3 regions of the Streptomyces sp. NPDC002536 genome follow, and region 1 is predicted to be linked to each of the others. Evidence: predicted binding sites of a transcription regulator. Region 1 holds the regulator's gene; each other region holds the start of a gene.

What was found. The regulator HrcA, encoded in region 1, represses chaperone genes, less so after heat shock. The targets are predictions, from matches to a motif close to TTNGCACTCNGNNNNNCNGAGTGCNAA.
Region 2: a site for HrcA is predicted at 1,644-1,670, ahead of groL (chaperonin GroEL). Genes of this name have one in related genera too.
Region 3: a site for HrcA is predicted at 2,328-2,354, ahead of groES (co-chaperone GroES). Genes of this name have one in related genera too.

Annotation. Positions count from the first base shown of each region.
Region 1 covers NZ_JBSFWU010000075.1:7,888-12,592, reverse strand. The annotation lists gene ACWD4B_RS24540 (DUF3097 domain-containing protein) at 1-234, opposite strand, end outside; gene ACWD4B_RS24535 (MBL fold metallo-hydrolase) at 407-1,168, opposite strand; gene hrcA (heat-inducible transcriptional repressor HrcA) at 1,380-2,396, shown strand; gene dnaJ (molecular chaperone DnaJ) at 2,397-3,533, shown strand; gene ACWD4B_RS24520 (nitronate monooxygenase) at 3,669-4,705, shown strand, end outside.
Region 2 covers NZ_JBSFWU010000097.1:6,939-11,643, reverse strand. The annotation lists gene groL (chaperonin GroEL) at 1-1,484, opposite strand, end outside; gene ACWD4B_RS27980 (cold-shock protein) at 1,838-2,041, opposite strand; gene ACWD4B_RS27975 (MoaD/ThiS family protein) at 2,453-2,728, opposite strand; gene thrC (threonine synthase) at 2,772-4,046, opposite strand; SAM riboswitch class I at 4,064-4,205, opposite strand; gene ACWD4B_RS27965 (glucosyl-3-phosphoglycerate synthase) at 4,380-4,705, shown strand, end outside.
Region 3 covers NZ_JBSFWU010000012.1:21,705-26,409, forward strand. The annotation lists gene ACWD4B_RS06945 (class I SAM-dependent methyltransferase) at 1-226, opposite strand, end outside; gene ACWD4B_RS06950 (transglycosylase SLT domain-containing protein) at 553-1,218, shown strand; gene ACWD4B_RS06955 (polysaccharide deacetylase family protein) at 1,334-2,200, shown strand; gene groES (co-chaperone GroES) at 2,505-2,813, shown strand; gene groL (chaperonin GroEL) at 2,935-4,563, shown strand; gene ACWD4B_RS06970 (SDR family NAD(P)-dependent oxidoreductase) at 4,645-4,705, opposite strand, start outside.

The DNA.
Region 1 (4,705 bases):
CCGTCCCTCCAGCAGGAAGCCGCGCGGCTCCATCGGGAACACCCGGTGCTTCCCGAAACGGTCCTCCAGGGTCACCGTCGGGCCCTGTGCCGTCTTCTCGCAGCGGATCACCGCCCCGCAGAAGCCTGTTGTGACCTCTTCCACAACGAGGTCCGGCTCGGCCGGAACCTCCGGCGCGGGCGCCGTCCGCTTCCAGGGCGGGGTCAGATCAGGGCTGTAGCGCTTGCTCTGCATGAGGACCTGTTCTGTGTCGGGGCGGGCGCTGACGATCCGGAGCGAGCCACGTGCTCGGCCGGGGGTCCGGGGGTCACCCCCCGGGAGAATGCAGCCAGGGCGGGGTCAGATCAGGGCCGTACTGTCTGCTGCTGCGCATGCGGGCCATTGTGGTTCATGATCACCGCCCCGCTCACGCGACACCGAACCGCGCCGCCAGCTCGTCACGTTGCCTCCGCACGAACCCCGCATCCACCACGGCCCCGTGCCCGGGCACGTAGAGCGCGTCCTCCCCGCCGAGCGCCAGCAGCCGGTCCAGGGCCGCCGGCCAGGCGTGCGGCAGCGCGTCGCGGCCCGCCTGGGGCTCGCCCGACTCCTCGACCAGGTCGCCGCAGAAGACGACGTCCGGGGCCCCGTCCCGGCCGACCACCAGGACGGCCAGGTCGTGGGCGGTGTGCCCGGGGCCGACGTTGGCGAGCAGCACCCGCTGCCCGTCCCCGTCCCCGCCCAGGTCCACCGCGACCTCGCCCGAGACCAGGTGGTGCGGCAGGACGAGCAGGTCCGCGGCCTCGGCCGCCTCCTCCGGGTCCACCCCTTGCCGTTCCGCGGAGCGCCGGATGTCCTCCCGCTCGCGCTGCATCAGCTCGTCGAGGCCCACGGCCCCGTACACCTTCAGGCCCGAGAACCCTGAAAACGCAGCTGTGCCCAGCACGTGATCGAAATGCGGATGCGTGAGCGCGATGTGCGTCACGGGCAGGCCGAAGAGTTCCGTCACCTCGCGCCGGATCTCCGCCCCCGCGCGCAGCGTGGCCCCGGTGTCGACGACGAGCACGCCCGTACGGCCCGCGATCGCCCCGATGGTCTCGTCCCAGCCCGGCATTCTGCGGCGGGCGACGCCCGGCGCGAGCCGTTCCCAGTGCGCCTCCGCGGCGCCCGGTTCCCCTTGAGTTCCCATGCCGCGACGGTAGCCGGAGCGCGGTACCGTTGCCCGGCCTCCGGGCGCGCGGCGGGGACGGCCCTTGCCCTGGCCGTGGTGCCCGGCCGTACACTGGCTGAAGGGATCTGGCACTCGTGACCATTGAGTGCCAGGGGAACGGGCTCCACGAGCCCCCCTGATCCTTGCAGAACCCGCAAGACGGCTGGACCACTGACTGGAGGTGCGCGCGGTGCTGAGTGAACGCAGGCTTGAGGTACTGCGCGCCATCGTCCAGGACTACGTGGGCACCGAGGAGCCCGTGGGCTCCAAGGCCCTCACCGAGCGCCACCGGCTGGGCGTCTCCCCGGCCACCGTGCGCAACGACATGGCCGCACTGGAGGACGAGGGCTTCATCGCCCAGCCCCACACCAGCGCCGGCCGGATCCCCACCGACAAGGGCTATCGCCTCTTCGTCGACAAACTCGCGGGCGTCAAGCCCCTGTCGACGGCGGAGCGGCGCGCCATCCAGAACTTCATGGACGGCGCCGTCGATCTCGACGACGTCGTGGCCCGCACGGTGCGGCTGCTCGCGCAGCTCACCCGGCAGGTCGCGGTGGTGCAGTACCCCTCGCTGACCCGTTCGACCGTGCGGCATGTGGAGCTGCTCTCGCTCGCTCCCGCCCGCATCATGCTCGTGCTCATCACGGACACCGGGCGCGTCGAGCAGCGCATGGTCGACTGCCCGGCGCCCTTCGGCGAGAACGCGCTGGCGGATCTGCGGGCGCGGCTCAACAGCCGGGTCGTGGGGCGGCGGTTCACCGATGTGCCGCCGCTGGTGCAGGACCTCCCCGAGTCCTTCGAGCAGGACGACCGCGGAACCGTTTCCACGGTGCTCGCGACCCTGCTGGAGACCCTCGTCGAGGAGACCGAGGAACGGCTGATGATCGGCGGCACTGCCAATCTCACTCGTTTCGGTCATGACTTCCCGCTGACGATCCGGCCCGTGCTGGAGGCGTTGGAGGAGCAGGTCGTCCTGCTCAAGCTGCTCGGCGAGGCCAAGGACTCGCGGATGACCGTGCGCATCGGTCATGAGATTGCCCACGAGGGACTGAACTCCACATCGGTGGTCGCCGTCGGCTACGGTTCGGGCGACGAGGCAGTCGCCAAACTCGGCGTGGTCGGACCGACCCGCATGGACTACCCCGGAACGATGGGAGCGGTACGCGCAGTGGCACGTTACGTCGGACAGATCCTGGCGGAGTCGTAAGTGGCCACGGACTACTACGCGGTCCTGGGCGTCCGCCGTGACGCCTCGCCGGACGAGATCAAGAAGGCCTTCCGCCGCCTCGCGCGCGAGCTGCATCCGGATGTCAATCCGGACCCGAAGACGCAGGAGCGGTTCAAGGAGATCAACGCCGCCTACGAGGTGTTGTCGGACCCGCAGAAGAAGCAGGTCTACGACCTCGGTGGCGACCCGCTGTCCGCCTCGGGCGGCGCGGGTGCGGCCGGCGGCTTCGGCGCCGGTTTCGGCAACTTCTCCGACATCATGGACGCGTTCTTCGGGCAGGCGTCGCAGCGCGGGCCCCGCTCGCGGACGCGGCGCGGCCAGGACGCCATGATCCGGATCGAGGTCGACCTCAACGAGGCCGCCTTCGGTACGACCAAGGACATCCAGGTCGACACGGCCGTCGTCTGCACCACCTGCAGCGGCGAGGGCGCGGCCCCCGGCACGTCCGCCCAGACCTGTGACATGTGCCGCGGCCGCGGCGAGGTCTCCCAGGTCACGCGGTCCTTCCTGGGCCAGGTCATGACCTCCCGTCCCTGCCCCCAGTGCCAGGGCTTCGGGACGGTCGTCCCCACGCCCTGCCCGGAGTGCGCGGGCGACGGCCGCGTGCGGTCGCACCGCACGCTCACGGTCAAGATCCCGGCCGGTGTGGACAACGGCACCCGCATCCAGCTCGCGGGCGAGGGCGAGGTCGGCCCGGGCGGCGGTCCGGCGGGCGACCTCTACGTGGAGATCCACGAGAAGCCGCACGCCGTCTTCCAGCGCCGCGGCGACGACCTGCACTGCACGGTCACGATCCCGATGACGGCGGCCGCGCTCGGCACCAAGGTGCCGCTGGAGACGCTGGACGGCGTCGAGGAGATCGACATCCGGCCCGGCACCCAGTCCGGCCAGTCGATCCCGCTGCACCAGCGCGGCGTCACGCACCTGCGCGGCGGCGGCCGGGGCGACCTGATCGTGCACGTCGAGGTCCAGACGCCCGCGAAGCTGGACCCGCAGCAGGAGGACCTGCTGCGGCAGTTGGCGAAGCTGCGCGGCGAGGAGCGCCCGATGGGCGAGTTCAAGCCGGGGCAGCAGGGGTTGTTCTCGCGGCTCAAGGACGCTTTCAACGGCCGGTAGGCCGGGTCGGGGTTCCGGGGGTTCCGCCCCCGGGGCCCCGCGGTCTTCCTGTGCGGGTGCGCTGTGGCTTGTCGCGCAGTTCCTCGCGCCCCTTCGGGGCACTGGCCGTCCTGGGCCTTGTGCAACGATGTTGGTATGGCTCCCCTGAGCGACCTGTTCCCGCACCCCGTCGTGCAGGCCCCCATGGCCGGTGGCGCAAGCCGCCCCGCGCTGGCGGCCGCCGTCTCCGAGGCCGGCGGCCTCGGGTTCCTGGCGGCCGGGTACAAGACGCCGGCCGCCATGTACGAGGAGATCAAGCAGCTCCGCGCGCTCACCTCCCGCCCCTTCGGCGTCAACCTGTTCCTGCCGCAGCCGCCCGCAGCCGACCCGGCCGCGGTCGAGGTCTACGCCGAGCAGCTGGCCGGCGAGGCCACCTGGTACGACACCCCGCTCGGCGAGTGGGACCGTGACGCCGACGACGCCTACGAGGCCAAGCTGGCCATCCTCCTCGACGACCCCGTCCCGGTCGTCTCCTTCACCTTCGGCTGCCCGTCCCCCGAGGCCGTCGCGGCCCTCGCCGCGGCCGGCACCCGCACCGTCGTCACCGTGACCTCGCCCGCCGAGGCGGAGGCGGCCCGGCGGGCCGGTGCGGACGCGGTGTGCGCGCAGGGCGTCGAGGCCGGCGGCCACCAGGGCACCCACCACGACGACCCGCACGCGGACGGTGCCGGTGCGGGCATCGGCCTGCTGTCCCTGCTGGCGCAGCTGCGCGAGACGGTACGGATCCCGGTGGTCGCCGCGGGCGGGCTGATGCGCGGCGCCGACATCGCCGCCGTGCTCGCCGCGGGCGCCTGCGCCGCCCAGCTCGGCACGGCCTTCCTCGCCTGCCCCGAGTCCGGTGCGCACCCGCTGCACAAACGGGCCCTCACCGACCCGCTGTTCGTCCGCACCGAGCTCACCCGGGCCTTCTCCGGGCGTCCGGCCCGCGGTCTGGTGAACAGATTCGTCCGGGAGCACGGCCCGTACGCCCCGGCCGCGTACCCGCAGGTGCACTTCCTGACCGCCCCGCTGCGCAAGGCGGCCGCCGCGGCCGGCGACCCGCAGGCCCTCGGCCTCTGGGCGGGCCAGGGGCACCGCCTGGCCCGTGAACTTCCGGCGGCCGAGCTCGTGCAGCTGCTGGTCGCCGAACTCGG
Region 2 (4,705 bases), on a different contig from region 1:
TTGGCCGGGTCGATGATGCCCTCGGCGATCATGTCCACGTACTCGCCGGTCGCGGCGTTCAGGCCGTGGCCGACGGCCAGGTTGCGGACCTTCTCCACGACGACGCCGCCCTCGAGACCACCGTTGACGGCGATCTGCTTCAGCGGGGCCTCCAGGGCCAGCTTGACGGCGTTGGCACCGGTGGCCTCGTCGCCCTCCAGGTCCAGCTTCTCGAAGACCGAGGAGGCCTGCAGCAGGGCCACGCCACCACCGGCGACGATGCCCTCCTCGACGGCGGCCTTCGCGTTGCGGACGGCGTCCTCGATGCGGTGCTTGCGCTCCTTGAGCTCCACCTCGGTGGCGGCACCGGCCTTGATGACGGCCACGCCGCCGGCCAGCTTCGCCAGGCGCTCCTGCAGCTTCTCGCGGTCGTAGTCGGAGTCGCTGTTCTCGATCTCGGCGCGGATCTGGTTGACGCGGCCCTGGACCTGGTCGCTGTCACCGGCACCGTCGACGATGGTCGTCTCGTCCTTGGTGATGACGACCTTGCGGGCGCGGCCGAGCAGGTCGAGACCGGCGTTCTCCAGCTTGAGGCCGACCTCCTCGGAGATGACCGTGCCACCGGTGAGGATGGCGATGTCGCCGAGCATGGCCTTGCGGCGGTCGCCGAAGCCCGGGGCCTTGACGGCGACGGACTTGAAGGTGCCGCGGATCTTGTTGACCACCAGGGTCGACAGGGCCTCGCCCTCGACGTCCTCGGCGATGATCAGCAGCGGCTTGCCCGACTGCATGACCTTCTCCAGCAGCGGGAGCAGGTCCTTGACCGAGGAGATCTTCGAGTTGACGATCAGGATGTACGGGTCCTCGAGGGAGGCCTCCATACGCTCCATGTCGGTGGCGAAGTACGCCGAGATGTAGCCCTTGTCGAAGCGCATGCCCTCGGTGAGCTCGAGCTCCAGACCGAAGGTCTGCGACTCCTCGACGGTGATGACGCCTTCCTTGCCGACCTTGTCCATGGCCTCGGCGATGAGCTCGCCGATCTGGGTGTCGGCGGCCGAGATGGAGGCGGTGGAGGCGATCTGCTCCTTGGTCTCCACCTCCTTGGCCTGGTCGAGCAGCGCACCGGAGACGGCCTCGACGGCCTTCTCGATGCCGCGCTTCAGGGCCATCGGGTTGGCACCGGCGGCCACGTTGCGCAGGCCCTCGCGGACCAGCGCCTGGGCGAGGACGGTCGCGGTCGTCGTGCCGTCACCGGCGACGTCGTCCGTCTTCTTCGCGACCTCCTTGACCAGCTCGGCGCCGATCTTCTCGTACGGGTCCTCGAGCTCGATCTCCTTGGCGATGGAGACACCATCGTTGGTGATCGTGGGGGCGCCCCACTTCTTCTCGAGGACGACGTTGCGGCCCTTGGGGCCGAGGGTGACCTTGACGGCGTCGGCGAGCTGGTTCATCCCGCGCTCGAGACCGCGCCGTGCCTCCTCGTCGAACGCGATGATCTTGGCCATGTGAAGTGGTCCTCCCAGGACGGGGTGGATTGCTCCGGACCGTGCAGGCGCCCGCGACGGACGGTCTGCGTGCCTCACGGTTCCTTGCCCCGCTTGGCCCGCGGACCTCACCGACGGTCCAAATCTGTCACTCTCACCCGGAGAGTGCTAGCCCAATGATTAGCACTCGACCCCCGAGAGTGCAAGGTCGCCCCGAAGGGGTGTCAGTGAGGGGTGGTGGTCGGGTGACGGGAGGGCGCAAGCGTGTATGACCGCTACCCACACGCACGAGCGCGCATGCACGAGGGGCCCGCACTCCGGAGAGTGCGGGCCCCTCGGCAAGCCGATTGAGCCGGGTGACCGACGCGCGACCGTCAGGCCGTCACCTTGACCATGTCCGCCTGCGGACCCTTCTGGCCCTGCGAGATCTCGAACTCGACCCGCTGACCCTCCTCGAGGGTGCGGTAACCGTCCATCTGGATCGCGCTGTAGTGGACGAATACATCCGCACCACCGTCGACCGCGATGAAGCCGTACCCCTTCTCCGCGTTGAACCACTTGACGGTGCCCTGAGCCATGCCTAACTCCCCTATTACTGGCCCTTGCACAGGACCGCACTTCGCGGGCCCGGGTCAGACCTCACCCCCTGACAGGTGGGGGTGTGCGCCGGAACGCGTCGACCGCGGCTGAATGTATCTGCACGGATGCCGTCTGCAACAGGTCACTCGGACGAGAATTCCGGGCGTGGCCGATCGGAAATAACCGCTGAATCGCGGGGATTATCGGGCAAGCCGGGCCGGGCAAAACCCAACCAACCCGACAATTCGTGCACGCGTTTCGCGCACAACTTGACGGGTTCTCATATGCGTTCGGCAGTGACACCGGAGGGGGAACGCCTCAACTCTATCGCGCTTCAACAGACGGAATCGCCCCGTCCGTTTTACGGGCGGAGCGATTCCGGGGCATTGTGCAGCAACCCTGTGTAAAGGTCAGCCCCCCGCAACGGCGGGAATCACGGAGACGGCGGAGCCGTCCGGGGTGGGCGTTTCGAGCCCCTGCTCGAAGCGGACGTCGTCGTCGTTGACATAGACGTTGACGAACCGGCGCAGCCGGCCGCTGTCGTCGAGCACGCGGGCGGCGATGCCGGGATGCCTCGCGTTGAGGTCGGCAACGACCTCGGCGAGGGTGGCACCGCTCGCTTCGACCTCGGACCGGCCGGAGGTGTAGGTGCGCAGGATGGTGGGGATGCGGACGGTGACGGACATGGGAATCCCTTCGGTTCGGGGTGATCGGGTGGGCGGGGCGCTGTCAGAGGCCCGCAGCGCGGAACGCGTCCAGGCTGGGCCGGATCGTCGCCGTCGGACCGGCCGCCACGGCGTCCAGCGTCTTGAGCCCGTCTCCCGTGTTGAGGACGACCGTGGTGAGGTCGGGATCCAGCTGACCGTTCTCGATCAGCTTCCGGGTCACCCCCACCGTCACCCCGCCCGCCGTCTCCGCGAAGATCCCCTCCGTCCGCGCCAACAGCCGGATCGCGTCGACCACTTCCTCGTCCGTCACGTCCTCGACCGCCCCGCCCGTCCGCCGGGCGATGTCCAGCACGTACGGCCCGTCCGCCGGGTTCCCGATCGCGAGCGACTTCGCGATCGTGTCCGGCTTCACCGGCCGCACCACGTCGTGGCCGCCCTTGAAGGCCTGCGAGACCGGTGAGCACCCGGCCGCCTGCGCGCCGAAGATCCGGTAGGGCCGGTCCTCGACGAGGCCCAGGGCGATGAGCTCCTTCAGCCCCTTGTCGATCTTCGTCAGCTGCGAGCCGGAGGCGACCGGCACCACGATCTGGTCCGGTACCCGCCACCCCAACTGCTCGCAGATCTCGTACGCGAGGGTCTTCGAGCCCTCCCCGTAGTACGGGCGCAGGTTGACGTTGACGAAGCCCCAGCCCTCGCCGATCGGGTCGCCGATCAGCTCGGAGCAGAAGCGGTTCACGTCGTCGTAGGTGCCCTCGATGCCGACGAGGTCGCCGCCGTAGACCGCGGCCATGACGACCTTGCCGGCCTCCAGGTCGTGCGGGATGAACACGCAGGAGCGGAAGCCCGCGCGGGCCGCCGCGGCGCCCACCGCGCCGGCCAGGTTGCCGGTCGACGAGCACGAGAGCGTCGTGAAGCCGAACGCCCGCGCCGCCTCGACGGCGATCGCGACGACGCGGTCCTTGAAGGAGTGCGTCGGGTTGCCGGAGTCGTCCTTGACGTACAGCCCGCCGGTCACGCCCAGTTCGCGTGCGAGGTTGTCGGCCTGGACGAGTTGAGTGAAGCCCGGGTTGAGGTTCGGCCTGTCCGCCACGTCCGCGGGTACGGGAAGCAGCGGGGCGTAGCGCCAGATGCTCGGCGGACCGGCCTCGATCCGCCGGCGCAGCGCCTCGGGGTCGCCGGCCGGGAGGTCGTAGGCGACTTCGAGCGGGCCGAAGCACGCGGCACAGGCGAAGACGGGACCGAGCGGGACGCGCTCGCCGCACTCGCGGCAGGACAGTGCGACGGCGGGACCGAACACCGGACGGGTGGTAGCACTTTCAACGGCTTGCACAGCCATGGAGGCGAGGCCCTTTCTCCTCATCTTCCCCGCGGCGAACCTCGCCACGAGACGGAATTGGCACCTTCCCCGCCGGGAGCCTCGCGTCTGCGACGGAGACCGGCTGGAGGGTTGCCGGGGCTTCAACGGGCCGTGTCCCTCTGCCCCTCTGGATGAGCGGTATGGCGCTGGGCATGGCCCAGGCATTTGTGCGCGTGGCGACCCCGACATGCGACGGCCGTCCGCGTTGTTCAAGACTGTAACGGAAGGGGCGGGGCCGTGAGAGGGCCGTCCGAACCGCGAGATGCATCACATCTCACGCACAACGCACCGGACACACAAGGAGTCGTACACGTGCTGGAAGAGGTGGAGCGCTGGCTGGACCACCGCTCCTGGACCGCAGCAGACCGTCCGCTCGACCAGCTGCTCGCCGCCAAACGCGAGACCGGGACCACGGTCAGCGTGGTGCTGCCGGCGCTGAACGAGGAGGCGACGGTCGGCGCCATCGTCGCCGCGATCCGTGCGGAGCTGATGACGGAGGCAGTGCCCCTGGTCGACGAGCTGGTGGTGCTCGACTCGGGCTCCACGGACCGCACCGGCGAGGTGGCGGCCGCGGCCGGGGCCCGGGTGGTGCACCGCGACACGGTGCTGCCGCGGCTGCCCGCGCTGCCCGGCAAGGG
Region 3 (4,705 bases), on a different contig from region 1:
GGGGGGTGAAGTACATGCGGTACGCGTCCTCGGTACCGAACTTCGCGACCGCCCGCTGCCGCAGCCGCGCCTGCCCGAGCGCGGCGGACACCAGCTCGGCGGGATGCTCCCGCCGCAGCCGGGTCGCTGTCGCGAGCTCCTGGGAGGGGTCGTAGTGGCGCAGCTCGTCGAGGAGGCGCTGACCCTCGTCGGTGAGGAGGGAGGCGAAGGCGTTCGGTGCAGGCACGGTGCCATTCTCGTCGACGGCCGCAAAGGCGGTCACTGTTGTCCACCTGAGCGTGACCGCGGGGGTCCCGGTTTGTGAGGCCACCCATAGGGTGCAGGTCACATACGAGGGCGGGTAGTGGGCTCCGATGGGGTTAATTCGGGCATTCTGCCTGCTTTGGGGGTGCCCCTTTCCGCCCGGTGGGGTAGTAGGTCACACCTTTGCCAGCGAGTTTTCCCGCCGCTAACACTGGTCGGGTCGCAGGGCGCCGTCGATCGAGACGCGGCGCTTCTTTCGCGCCAATGACGGCCACTGCGACTTCGCGACTGAAAGGGATCTTCTCGCTCATGCGCTCCACCATCTCCGGCTATACCGCTCTGCCCAAGGCCCACAAGTTCTCCGCTGCCGTTGTCGCGGCGACCGGCGTCGCCGCCGTCGCCCTGGCCGCCGTCGGTGCCGGCACCGCCAGCGCCGCCCCGGCCGTCAAGACGGTCGCGCAGAACGCCCGGGCCTTCGGCGAGACCCAGCAGGACGAGCTGAGCAAGCAGACCGACACCGCCGCCGCCCAGGCCAAGGCCGCTGCGGCCGCCGCCAAGGCCGGCGCCGAGCGCTCCGCCCAGGACACCGTGAGCCGCTCCGCCGAGCGCGCCCCGGCCAAGACCCAGGCCGCTGCTGCGGCTCCCAAGGCCTACGGTGACAATCTGGACGGCTGGATCACCCAGGCGCTGGACATCATGAAGGCCAAGGGCATCCCCGGCTCCTACGAGGGCATCAAGCGCAATGTCATGCGCGAGTCGACCGGCAACCCGCAGGCGGTCAACAACTGGGACGTCAACGCCCAGAACGGCATCCCCTCGAAGGGCCTGCTGCAGATCATCGACCCGACCTTCAAGGCGTACCACGTCGAGGGCACCTCCTGGGACATCTACGACCCGGTCGCCAACATCGTCGCCTCCTGCAACTACGCCGCCGACAAGTACGGCTCCATGGACAGCGTCAACTCCGCCTACTAAGAGCAGGCAGCCACGCACAGGGCGGCAGCACCCCGATCGGGGGAGCTGCCGCCCTTCCGCGTCCGCTCACCCCCCGAGGGGGAATGTCTCGAACGTGCGGACAAGAATCGTTCGAGTGAGCTCGCCTGTTTCCGGCCTCCGGGCCGCCCTCGCCTGTGTCGCCACCCTGCTTCTCACGGGCACGCTGTCCGGTTGCTCGAACCACTCCTCCGGACCCGCGAAGACCGCCCCCGCCGCCCCCTCCCCGGCGAGCAGCACCGCGTCCGCCCCCGCGCCCGACGCCGCCGCCTACCGCCGCTGGGGCCTCGACGGGCCCCTCGCGCCCCCGCCCGCGCCGCCGTCCACCCGGCTGACCGCGACGGTCGAGCCGGGCGGCCGCCCGCCGATCGTCCGGCGGGTCCGGACCACCGACAAGGTCGTCTTCCTCACCTTCGACGACGGGGCCGAGAAGGACCCGGAGTTCGTGAAGATGGCCGAGGACCTGAAGCTGCCGTTCACGATGTTCCTGACGGACAGCATCGCGCGCTCCGGCACCGGCTACGGCTACTTCGACCAGCTCCGTGCTGCGGGCCCCGCCCCGGGCAACACCGTGCAGAACCACACCCTCACCCACCCCAACCTGCGCACCCTCTCCGCCGAGGCGCAGCGCAAGGAGATCTGCGGGCAGCAGGACATCCTGGAGAAGCGGTTCGGCAGCCGCCCCGTCCTCTTCCGGCCCCCGTACGGCAACTACAACGACCAGACCCTCGCCGCGGCGGGCGGCTGCGGGGTGCGCGCGGTCGTGCTGTGGGAGGCGACGATGCAGATCAACGACATGCGCTACGCGGAAGGGGGCGGGCTGCGCCCCGGCGACATCGTCCTCGCCCACTTCCGCGGCCCGTCCGAGCTCAAGGGCACGACGATGACGCAGATGGTGACGAACATGCTGCGCAGCATCCAGAAACAGGGCTACACGGTGGCGCGCCTGGAGGACTACGTCTAGGAGCGCCCCGAAGGGGCGCGGGGAACTGCGCGACCAGCCACGACAGACCCGCAGTCGACGACCCGCCCCCCGCCAGGGGAATAGGTGCCCCACCCCCCGGGTAGATCATGGCTCGCCGCACGGCGAATTGGCACTCCGCTTGACCGAGTGCTAACCGCGTCATAGTCTCGGCTCCGTTGGCACTCTCCACCCGGGAGTGCCAAACACAGCGACGGGCAGGATCCGGCACCCGCGACGACGGATGCGCCTGGTCGCCACCTCAGACAGTTAACCCCGTGAGATCTCCGAAGGGGGAGGTCGGATCGTGACGACCGCCAGCTCCAAGGTTGCCATCAAGCCGCTCGAGGACCGCATCGTGGTCCAGCCGCTCGACGCCGAGCAGACCACGGCCTCCGGCCTGGTCATCCCGGACACCGCGAAGGAGAAGCCCCAGGAGGGCGCCGTCCTCGCCGTGGGCCCGGGCCGCTTCGAGAACGGCGAGCGCCTGCCGCTCGACGTGAAGGTCGGCGACGTCGTGCTCTACAGCAAGTACGGCGGCACCGAGGTGAAGTACAACGGCGACGAGTACCTCGTCCTCTCGGCTCGCGACGTCCTCGCGATCATCGAGAAGTAATTCACCCGAAGCTTCCGAGACTTCGAAGCTTTTGTGCAGCTGCGCCCCTGGTTCCCGTGCCTGAAGAGCCGGGCGCCCGGGGCGCAGTTCGTTGAGAGATACGGCGAAGGATACGTAACCCATGGCCAAGACCCTGAAGTTCGACGAGGACGCCCGTCGCGCCCTTGAGCGCGGCGTCAACAAGCTCGCCGACACCGTGAAGGTGACCATCGGCCCCAAGGGCCGCAATGTCGTCATCGACAAGAAGTTCGGCGCTCCCACCATCACCAACGACGGTGTGACCATCGCCCGCGAGGTCGAGCTCGACGACGCGTACGAGAACCTGGGCGCCCAGCTCGTCAAGGAGGTGGCGACCAAGACCAACGACATCGCGGGTGACGGCACCACCACCGCCACCGTGCTGGCCCAGGCGCTGGTCCGCGAGGGTCTGCGCAACGTCGCCGCCGGCGCCTCCCCGGCCTCCCTGAAGAAGGGCATCGACGCCGCGGTCAAGGCCGTCTCCGACGAGCTGCTCGCGACCTCCCGCCCGATCGACTCCAAGACCGACATCGCCGCCGTCGCCGCGCTGTCCGCCCAGGACAAGCAGGTCGGCGAGCTCATCGCCGAGGCGATGGACAAGGTCGGCAAGGACGGTGTCATCACCGTCGAGGAGTCCAACACCTTCGGCCTGGAGCTGGACTTCACCGAGGGCATGGCCTTCGACAAGGGTTACCTGTCGCCGTACATGGTCAGCGACCAGGAGCGTATGGAGGCCGTCCTCGACGACCCGTACATCCTGATCCACCAGGGCAAGATCGCCTCGATCCAGGACCTGCTGCCGCTGCTGGAGAAGGTCATCCAGGCCGGTGCCTCCAAGCCGCTGCTGATCATCGCCGAGGACGTCGAGGGCGAGGCCCTGTCGACCCTCGTCGTCAACAAGATCCGTGGCACCTTCAACGCCGTCGCCGTCAAGGCGCCCGGCTTCGGCGACCGCCGCAAGGCGATGCTCGGCGACATGGCCACCCTCACCGGCGGCACCGTCGTCGCCGAGGAGGTCGGCCTCAAGCTCGACCAGGTCGGCCTGGACGTGCTGGGCACCGCCCGCCGCGTGACCGTCACCAAGGACGACACCACCATCGTCGACGGCGGCGGCAACTCCGCCGACGTCGCCGGCCGCGTCGCCCAGATCAAGGCCGAGATCGAGGCCACGGACTCCGACTGGGACCGTGAGAAGCTCCAGGAGCGCCTCGCCAAGCTCGCCGGCGGCGTCTGCGTGATCCGCGTGGGTGCGGCCACCGAGGTCGAGCTCAAGGAGAAGAAGCACCGTCTGGAGGACGCCATCTCCGCGACCCGCGCCGCGGTCGAGGAGGGCATCGTCTCCGGTGGCGGTTCCGCTCTGGTCCACGCCGCCAAGGTGCTGGACGGCGGCCTGGGCAAGGAGGGCGACGAGGCCACCGGTGTCGCCGTCGTCCGCCGCGCCGTCGTCGAGCCGCTGCGCTGGATCGCCGAGAACGCGGGCCTCGAGGGCTACGTCATCACCTCCAAGGTCGCCGAGCTGGACAAGGGCCAGGGCTTCAACGCCGCGACCGGCGAGTACGGCGACCTGGTGAAGGCTGGCGTCATCGACCCGGTCAAGGTCACCCGCTCCGCCCTGGAGAACGCCGCCTCCATCGCCTCCCTGCTGCTCACGACCGAGACCCTGGTCGTCGAGAAGAAGGAAGAGGAGCCCGCCGAGGCCGGTCACGGCCACGGTCACGGCCACGCGCACTGACGCACTCCGCACGTCCGAGGCCCGGCACCCCGCAAGGGGCGCCGGGCCTCCGGCGTTTCACGACTGCGGCCTGTTCCGGCCTCAGCGGGTCGGGCCGTACCTGCGGCCGGAGACGGACGACACCCGGCCGAGCGCACCGCGG